DNA from 3 places in the Haliea sp. genome. Region 3 is predicted to be linked to each of the others. Evidence: predicted binding sites of a transcription regulator. Region 3 holds the regulator's gene; each other region holds the start of a gene.
The links. Region 3 encodes FNR, which switches genes on or off when oxygen is low (the NO sensors DNR and NnrR bind a similar motif). Its sites were predicted from a motif close to TTGATNNNNATCAA; they were not measured.
Positions count from the first base shown of each region.

Region 1 (3,255 bases), on a different contig from region 3:
GGCCGACGCCATCATTCGGCAGCCGACTGAACTCGAGGGCACGTCCGGGGTTGCCAACGATCATCATGATTTTTGTGCGTGGGCGTATACCCGCCTCAAGATTGAACTCCACAGTCTCGAAGGATAGCCGTCCGTCATAGACCTTCCCCGTTTCGCCCTCGGCACAGCACACCGTTACCGCCTGCCCGTCGCTCAGTCGATCCGTTGCATCGACAGTCCCGACGATGGCAGGAATACCCAGTTCACGGGCAATGATAGCCGCGTGGCAGACGCGCCCGCCGCGATTGGTGACAATCGCGCTGGCACGTTTCATGATGGGCTCCCAGTCAGGGTCGGTCATGTCAGTCACGAGTACATCGCCGTCTTCGATATCGGCCATGTGCGAGGCATCGAGTATCGTTTTCACCGTGCCGCTGCCAATGCGCGCGCCCACGCTTTTGCCGGTGAGCAAGACCTTGCCCTTTTCCGACAGGCGGTAGCTCAGCTGTTTGCTGGCGTCCAGGTTTGAGTGCACAGTCTCCGGGCGAGCCTGAACAATGAACAGTTCGCCACTCCGGCCATCTTTGGCCCACTCAATATCCATGGGTCTCCCGTAGTGGCGTTCGATGCTGATTGCCAGGTGGGCCAGCTGCAGCACTTCGTCGTCGGTGATCGCAAAGCGCTCGCGATCCTCACGACGCACCTCGACGTTGCGGGTAGCCACGCCGGTAACGCCGTCTTTGCTGTACACCATCTTCAGGGCCTTCGAACCCAGCTGCCTGCGAATGATGGGCCGAAAGCCGTCCGCCAGTGTGTTCTTGTAAACCAGGAATTCATCAGGCGTAACCGCCCCCTGGACCACGTTTTCACCGAGGCCGTATGCGGCGGTAACCATGACCACGTCGGTAAAGCCACTCTCCGTATCGATGCTGAACATGACGCCGGATGAGGCAAGGTCGGAACGCACCATGTTCTGTACACCGACGGACAGTGCCACTGCCATGTGGTCGAAGCCCTTGTGCACGCGGTAGGCGATGGCGCGGTCTGTGAACAGTGACGCGAGCACCCGTTTGCAGCTGCGCTGCAGGTGCTCTTCGCCCTGTATGTTGAGGTAGGTCTGCTGTTGCCCCGCAAATGAGGCGTCAGGCATGTCCTCGGCAGTTGCGGATGACCGTACGGCGACCTCGGGGTCCATGCCGCCGTTTTTCTGTCTCAGGATGTCGTAGGCGGCGTTGATCTCTGCGGCGATTTCAGGAGGCATTTCACCATCGACAATCCAGCCGCGGATGCTGGCACCCACAGTGGCCAACGCGCGGACATCCGCGATATCCAGCTGGGCCAGTGCCTCGGTGATCTTGTTGCGAAGATCGTTATGATCAAGGAATGCGTAGTAGGCTGCAGCCACCGTAGCAAAGCCATCCGGCACCTGTATTGCCTGGCCGGACAGTGTGCTGTACATCTCGCCCAATGAGGCATTCTTGCCTCCTACCAAAGGCACATCACCGATGCCCAGTTCAGAGAACAGTCGAACGTAACTGAAGTTACTCATGACATTGCCTCCCACGTCCCGATTTCAGTGTGTTCGCAACGCGGGCCAGGATTATTGACCTGCCTCAAGATTCAGTGGGATTCCGCCGGCTTCACTGGCATTTTTGCGGTTCGGGGTGTCGTCCGCACAAATTCTTCTACAGAATAGACGGGGTGATAAGAATACGGGTTTAGCCGCGCAGCACTTCGCAGCGCCGGCGTGTTGCCCCGATACTGGAAGGCCATGCTTATGCAACGCTGGACTCCAAGGGATTTACAGGCGCTGATCGACGGCTTGCGTGCCGAGGGGGTTCGCGTACTTGGTCCAAGGGTGGGCGATGCGGCCATACTCTACGATGAGATTGAAACTCTGCCCATCGGATGTGGTGACGAGCAGGCCCCCGGCCACTATCGTCTGACCGCGAGACACGATCAGAGTCGCTTCGGTTACAACCTGGGCCCGTCGACCTGGAAACAGTTCCTGTTTCCGCCAGAGGAGGCGATATTTCGTGTGCAGGACGGGGAGTTTATCAGCTGCCGTGAGCAGCCCGATAAAATGGCTTTTTTCGGTGTCCGAGCCTGCGAGCTGGCCGCGATTTCGATTCAGGACCGGGTATTCATGGGCGACTTTGCCGACCCTGGCTACGCCTCGCGCCGTGAAAACCTGCTGCTGATTGCGGTCAACTGCTCCCAGGCTTCGGGTAACTGTTTTTGCGCATCTACCGGTGATGGCCCTGCAGTGGGTGTCGGCGCCGACCTGATCCTGACCGAGCTGCGGCCGGAGGATCCCTACTACCTGGTGGAGGCTCAAACCGAAGCTGGCCAATTGATGATCTCGGCTATCGGTGGCCCTGCGGCGGCAACCGGGGAAATCGACGCCCGGGATGAAGTCCTGGCCGCGACCCGACTGCAGATGCAGCGCGAGTTTGCCACCGAGGGCATTGCCGAGGCACTGTACTCCGCCCTTGATCATCCGCATTGGGATGTGGTCGCCGAGCGCTGTCTGGCCTGCGGCAACTGCACCCAGGTCTGCCCGACCTGTTTTTGTAGCTCAACCCGGGAGCATGTAAACCCTGTCGGTCTTGGGGTGACGCACATGCGCCGCTGGGAATCCTGCTTTGCTGCCGATCACTCCTATCTTTCCGGTGGTGTGGTACGCCCGAGTGTGAAGTCGCGCTATCGCCAGTGGTTGACGCACAAGCTGGCAGGCTGGGAGCTACAATTTGGCGTGTCCGGCTGCACGGGATGCGGGCGCTGCATCAGTTGGTGTCCGGTTGGCATTGATTTGACGGAGGAAGTTGCCGAGATCAGGCGGCCGCTATGAGAACTGTTGGCGACGAGTTGCGGGCCCATCCGTTCTTCGCTGGACTGAGTGAGGACTGCATGCAGTTGATCGCAGGCTGTGGCGAACATGTGGTGTTCCGGTCAGGTGCGACGATAGCCAGCGAAGGCAGTGCGGCCAATGAGTTTTATGTCATTGAGCGAGGGCGGGTCGCGTTGCAGCTACACACGTCGGCAACGGGCGCTTTACTCATACAAACGCTCGATGCCGGCGATATTCTGGGCTGGTCCTGGCTGTTTCCGCCGTTTCGCTGGTCGATTGAGGCAATAGCGATGCAGGATGTGCATGCCATTCGACTCGACGGTAAATGTCTGCGCCATAAGTGTGATACTGACCCCGTGATGGGGTACGCCCTCATGCAGCGCTTTTCCTACATTATGAGTCAGCGCGTAGAGGCCACGCGACTG
Region 1 is NZ_JAWKZJ010000003.1:243,941-247,195, reverse strand. Features, by position in the region: gene ppsA (phosphoenolpyruvate synthase) at 1-1,528, opposite strand, end outside; gene R3E49_RS07565 (4Fe-4S dicluster domain-containing protein) at 1,751-2,830, shown strand; gene R3E49_RS07560 (cyclic nucleotide-binding domain-containing protein) at 2,827-3,255, shown strand, end outside.
Region 1: R3E49_RS07565 (4Fe-4S dicluster domain-containing protein) is a predicted target of FNR. The motif match lies at 1,583-1,596, and genes of this name have one in related genera.

Region 2 (3,255 bases), on a different contig from region 3:
GTCCGTTGATAATCTCGCCGCCCAGAAAAAGCGCAAGCGTGAACAGTGCACCGAAGCCGCCGATGGGGCCGAGCATGAACCAGAGGATGAAGCGCGGCAGTTCCACCAGGATTTCCAGCTCCTGTTCAGAGTTGTTTACGACCTTCATGCTGGCAAGCTCCTATGAACGGGGGGCTGTATGTGACACGTCCGGAGTTATCGCCCCATCCGCTCTGCGGCGACCTTCCTCCAGCCACTGGTTTAATTGCTCGCTTACGCTAAGAATGGCTGCCACGTCCGGGCGGAAGGCATTGAACTTGACGTGGCTTGCCGGATTGGTAGCGCCGAACACCAGCACCAGCATCGTCTCTGGAATGCTCTGGCTACCGTGGCGAGTTTGTGTCTCGCTACGCTGCAAGGCTGACAAAGGGTACTCCGCTACCTTCTCGCCCAGAGGGGTGGTGGCCTTGATCTGCAGGAGGTCAGTGTGCCTGTCTGCGATAAGCTGCAGGCGGCGCACCACCTGCGTTAGCATCAGCCAGCCCAGTGCGGTCAGCATTAGAAGTGAGATGGTGATACCCGACAGAGAGAGCTCCACCAGCGCTCGTGCCAGGCCAATGAGAAGCACCACACAGACGGCTCCGAGGCCGATGATCCAGTTGGTCGGCTGATGTTGCACAACGAGTAAATCAGCCGTCTTGGTTGTTATTTCCATCCACTCATCATCCAGCGCAATTGCAGTTTGCCTCGATGCCCAAGGACCGTGGTTCACTACTGAATTTGTAGCTCAAATCGCAAAAAAAGTCTGCCTTTTTTATCTAGGGGGGGGGCCTGTCATGCTTGAGACATAACCTCCGGCATATACCGGAGACATGATTTACACCTTCAGGTATTTGGGCGTCTGCCAACTACCTCAGTTGTGCAACCTGGCCGCCCGGTTTAGCGTGGTGCCTATGCGCCGATATGTTCATCGATACATCAGTACGTTACGCAACCCCAAGGCATCTCCGCCCGCCTGCGCATTTCAGGTTCTTCGTTCGTCTCAGCACACTCGTGTGCGCTCGGGCATCCCCCAGAGCACCGACCCGGCCTATTGCCACTCAAGATTGGACCGTTCCTGTGGCCCCAAAGCACCATCAAAGATACCATTGATGAGGATCAGGGGTCCCTCGGTGGTTGGTCGCGACTTCAATTACCGCGAGGCCCGAGTCCAACACGTGGACTATGACGTTTCATCTTCAAGGAGTCGCCTGGATAACCTATGGAATTCAAGGACTATTACAACATCCTGGGTATCGCGCCCGATGCCGACCCCAAGGAGGTCAAAGCCGCTTATCGCAAACTCGCGCGTAAATATCACCCGGATATGAATCCGGATGAAGGTGCCGAAGCCAAGTTCAAGGACGTTGCCGAAGCCTATCAGGTGCTCAAGAATGCCGAGACAAGAGCAGAGTTTGACGAGTTGCTCAAGTACGGCTCGCAATCGCAGCATGGCTTTCAACCACCCCCCGGATGGAAATCGTCCGCGAACGCGGGATACCAGGAAGGCGCACAATTCGATGGAAGCTTTTCCGACTTCTTCAACTCGATTTTTGGTGGAGCAAGTCAGGGGCAGAGAGCGGATGACTTTTACCAGGGGGCGCATCGTGGCAGAGGCAGCGATATAGAGATTGAACTCCCCGTATTTCTTGAGGAAACGCTGAAGGAAAATGAAAAGAGCGTGGAGTTTGTGATACCCGCCGATGAGTTTGCACAAACACCGACGTCAAGGAAGCATTTGAAGGTCAAAATACCCCAGGGCATCATGGACGGGGAAAGGATTCGCCTTCGGGGCCAGGGCAAGCCCGGTTATAACGGGGGCACCCCGGGTGATCTCTACCTGCATATCCGTGTGGTACCGCACCCGCTATTCGATGTTGTCGGGCACAATCTCACCATTACGGTTCCTTTGACTCCCTGGGAAGCTGCCTTGGGCACCAGGGTAACCCTGCCAACCCTCGAGGGGAAAATACATCTCACGATCCCGCCCGGCACACAGTCAGGAGACAAGTTGCGGCTGAAAGGTAAGGGCTTGAAGAGCAAAACTGTAACAGGTGACATGTTCGCGGTTGCCAAAGTGGTCATGCCGGAAAACATCAGCGAGAAAAGCAAAGCACTCTGGCAAGCGCTGGCAGAGAGCGAATCCTTTGATCCTAGAAAAGACTGGGACACCAAATCATGAGTGATTCATTATTCAGTATTTCATTTAACGAGCTCTGCCAGCTTGAAGGTATTGACAGTGACGTGGTCATTGAGATTGTTGAGTATGGCATCGTCAGGCCCGCCAATCTCAGCAGGGAAACCAGCGAGAGCGATCAATGGCTGTTTGACACCACGAGCATTCGTTGGCTGAAAAAAGCGCTGCGCTTGCACCGCGATCTGGAGATTGACTGGCTTGCGGTCGCCATGGTGGTTGACCTGATGCGTGAGAACGAAATACTGCAGAAGGAAAATGATACCTATCAGCGCCAGCTTGCACGGTTCATAAAAGACGCTGCCCACCCCGAGTAACCGCGCGTCCTTTGCGCGCGCACTGGAGGATCTCGGCACCTTGCGAAACAGCTTCGGGTGATGGGGGATTTTGCGTTGGTATACGGCGCTCAATGCCCTGCTCATGCTGCTGCTCTTCAACTCAGGGGTGCTCATACACCTGCAGCGGTATCTGCAGGGCGATTTGGCGCGCTACCTGTCCCTCAGCGCCTGGTGGTGGGCGGTAGCAATCAACGCCCTGGGGGTTTCTCTCGGGCTTTGTCTCAGCTGGCTCGCCCATCGGGCAAGCGCCAGGTAGAACGGGCTGTTCCAGCGCGTCCGCGCCCGGGCTGAGGGTGAACGCCCGGCGCGCTGGGGAGCATGCCCTGTGTCAGGCGGTCCTCGGTTAGCCGGCGATCGTTCAACGCCGCAACTTATAAGCATATTTCGAAAAAATCGTTGGCTGCAGTGTGCCGCTGGCCTAGGATGCGCAAGCTCGGTTTCCGGCCCAGCCGGATGATGACACAACGCCTAAACACAAGTGGTGACTTCGCGTGACTTTCAGTAACTCTCTCCTGACCGGCTCCCTGCTGCTGGGCGGTATTGCAATGACGGCTGCCGAGGCACAGGCAACCAACGGCTACTTTACCCACGGCACAGGCGTGCGCGCGCAGGCGGTCGCCGGTGTCAGCCTGGCACTGCCCCAGGACGCCCTGATTGCCGCCAGCAATCCCGCGGGCACCGGCAGGGTCGGTGATCGAATCGATG
Region 2 is NZ_JAWKZJ010000005.1:190,121-193,375, forward strand. Features, by position in the region: gene R3E49_RS11175 (hypothetical protein) at 1-148, opposite strand, end outside; gene R3E49_RS11180 (hypothetical protein) at 161-694, opposite strand; gene R3E49_RS11185 (DnaJ C-terminal domain-containing protein) at 1,241-2,200, shown strand; gene R3E49_RS11190 (chaperone modulator CbpM) at 2,197-2,529, shown strand; gene R3E49_RS11195 (hypothetical protein) at 2,600-2,806, shown strand; gene R3E49_RS11200 (OmpP1/FadL family transporter) at 3,042-3,255, shown strand, end outside.
Region 2: R3E49_RS11185 (DnaJ C-terminal domain-containing protein) is a predicted target of FNR. The motif match lies at 1,128-1,141, and genes of this name have one in related genera.

Region 3 (3,255 bases):
GTCGATGGGCCATTCCAGCTCGGCGTATTCCTTGGAAGAGGTCATCCCCAGTGGCAGCGTCACCGCCGCCAGCACGATCACCGCCTGCCAGCCCCAGAACGTGAAGGCCGCCAGCTTGTCGGAAATCAGCCGCGCCTGGGTGGTGCGCTGAACCACGTAGTACGATGTCGCGAACAGCGCGCTGCCGCCAAACGCGAAGATCACCGCGTTGGTGTGCAGCGGGCGCAGGCGCCCGAAGCTGGTCCAGGGCAGGTCGAAGTTGAGGATGGGGAAGGCGAGCTGGGCGGCGATCAGGACGCCAACCAGCATCCCCACGATACCCCACACGACCGTCATGATGGCAAACTGGCGAACGACCTTGTAGTTGTAGGTCGAGTGCTCCAGTGCAGCGTTGAGTTCACTCATGTCTTGTTTCCACTGTCAGTAATGTCAGGCAGATCGCCCGCTCGATAAATGCCTTTACACATCGGTAAATGCTGGCCCTGCGCCGAGATCCCAGAGGAACACCGTGGTCACCAGCAGCGATACCAGGATAACCAGGCCGACACCGACCACGGCGGTAGAGAACAGGAAACCCCGCTCCTCCGGAATATTCATCATGATGGGGATGCCCAGGTAGAGCAGATACACAGACCAGCTCACCGCTACCACCCCAATCAGCAGGTCGACCCAGAGCAGGGGGTAGAACCCCGCCGCGCCGAAGACAAACATCGGTGTAGCGGTGAGACCCGCGACCACGATGCCCTTGGCGAAGGATGTTTCCGCCCCATAGGTGCCCGCCATCCAGTGGATGAAGTAACCCACCGCGACGACGCAGCCGACCATGGCGAAGTAGAACAGGATGCAGAGTTGTAGCGCGCTGTCATAGGTCAGGCGTATGGCGGGCCCGTTGCCCACTGTCCAGCCCACGTCGGTGGTGCCGAAATACCAGGCAACCGCAGGAATCAGGGCGAGCACCCAGGGGTAGAGCACCAGGATGTTCTGGCTGCTGGTCGGCAGGCCGGCAACGCTGCGCCACTGGGCGCCGGGTTTGGTCAGAAGACCGATCGTGTGCTGGATCATGTGTTTTTTTTCTCCCCAAAGAATGACTGGTGCCGGGCACAGGCGAAGTGTACCGGGCCGCTCGCCCGCGGCCATGATGCAGATCAAGAATCGGCGGGGTCTTCCCGCTTGAGGTGTCAGTTGGCGATGTTGGCTGCCAGCTGCAGGGCTTCCTGATCCAGGATTTCGATTTCCTTGTTGTCGACGCAGAGGATGCCGTTTTTCTGCATCCTGCTGAAGACCCGGCTGATGGTTTCCACGGTCAGGCCCAGGTAGTTGCCGATATCCACCCGCGACATGGGCAGGCGGAACTGGCTGGCGCTCAGGTTGCGCCGCGCGTTGCGGCTGGCAATGCTGAGCAACAGGGTGGCGACGCGCTCGTCAGCGGAGTTTTTGCTGAGCAGTGTGATCAGCAGCTGATCCTCGGTGATTTCACGGCTCATGAGCTGGAACAGGTGGCGCTGAAGGCTGGGCATGGAGGCGCTCAGGCGCTCCAGGGAATCAAAAGGTATGGCGCAGATGGCCGAGGTCTCCAGCGCCCGCGCCGAGGAGGCGTGGCTGTTGTTGCTGATGCCGTCCATACCGAGGATTTCGCCGGGGAAATAGAAGCCGGTAACCTGCTCGCGACCGTCGCTGGTGGTGCGATAGCCCTTTACGGCACCCGAGCGCACGGCGTAGATGGACTGGAACGGAGTACCTTCGTGGTAGAGCAGTTCGTTCTTCTGCAGCGGCTTGCTGCGCTGGATGATGTTTTCCAGCTGTTCCAGGTCCTGGTGGTTGATGGCCAGTGGCAGGCAGACTTTGCTGAGGCGGCAGGTTTCGCAGTTGACCTTGTACTCGTGGGTGCACGAGCGCAAGGGCGCAGTTTCACTGACATCTTGCAGGCGCATGGACATGCGTGACTCCCCTGGTTTGTAACGCGCAGTATAGTGTATTTGACAGGGCTACTGAACCTCTGTGGGCCAGCTCGCAAAACGATTTCCTAGCCCAGCGAGGCCACACTTTTCAGCACCAGTCGCACCAGTTCCGCCTGCCGCGAAACGCCGGTTTTGGCGAAAATGGACTTGAGCTGGGCACGGGCGGTGTGCTGCGAGATATTCTGTGCCTCAGACACCTCAGCGAGGCTCAGTCCCCGCGACAGCAGGATGGCAAGGTTGGCTTCGGCAGGGGTGAGGTCAAACAGCTGGCCAAGGGTGCCCTGAGAGCTGGGCTCATTCAGGTCCGGGTCGGAAATGAACACGGCAACGCAGGGGCTGGACTGGCCCTCACCCCACTCTGAAACCGGGACCGGGCGCAGTACCAGCCCCAGCTGCGCCCGATCACCGCCGCGCGGTACGCGCAGGGCACGGATGACCGACGCCTCGCCCCGGTGCAGGGCCTTGATGATGGTGTCCAGTGCGGTCTGCAGCTCGCGATTCTTGTCCCGCCCTTCAATGACCAGGTGTTGTCCACGTACGCTGAGGCCGTTGTCGCCCTCCAGAAGCGCGCGTGCGACGGTGTTGGCGCTGAGTACGCGGCCCTGCTCGTCGAGCACGATGGTGGCCACCGCCAGCTGTTCCACGGCGCCGGCGTACAGGTTGCGCTCCGAGGCGGTGCGCCCCAGGGTGGCATACAGCTGGATGGAGAGACGCAGGTGGGGCGCGATGCGGGCAATGGCAGCGCGCTCGTCGTCGTTGAAGGGCGGCTCAGTGTGGCGCCGGGAAAATCGCAGGCGTGCCAGCATCCCTCCGGGCTCCACCGTGTCCAGGCCGAGAATGCGAAACAGCCCCGCGGACTTCAGGTAGTGCTCGTAATACTCCGAGGCGACCAGCTCATCGTCGCTGAGAATGTCCTCCAGTGCCACCACCTTGTCGGGCGGCAGATTGACGAACGGGTCCAGCGCGAAAAACTGTTCGCGGTAGGCGGTGACCTCCCAATCTGCCGGGTCGGAAAGCGGCCGGGCGGCGGTGCCGTCCGCCGCTGGCCGCACACTGTTCAGGATGACGCCGCGATCGTCTTCTGCGGGTGGCCGCAGGACCAGTGAGACCACCTGACACTCAACGAGGCTGCGTAGCAGGGGGAGCGCTGAGGACCAGGGCGGGTTTTCCAGTGGGCCGCGGTACAGGGCCGCCACCAGGTCATCATAGGCAGCGGGCACACCGCCGATCGATGCGACGTCCAGCGGATCGCTCCGCGGGCTCATTTTTCGATACTCGACAGATCCATGGTGACCTC
Region 3 is NZ_JAWKZJ010000008.1:51,440-54,694, reverse strand. Features, by position in the region: gene ccoN (cytochrome-c oxidase, cbb3-type subunit I) at 1-405, opposite strand, end outside; gene R3E49_RS14420 (Yip1 family protein) at 460-1,062, opposite strand; gene fnr (fumarate/nitrate reduction transcriptional regulator Fnr) at 1,179-1,937, opposite strand; gene R3E49_RS14410 (helix-turn-helix transcriptional regulator) at 2,024-3,223, opposite strand; gene R3E49_RS14405 (DUF1631 family protein) at 3,220-3,255, opposite strand, start outside.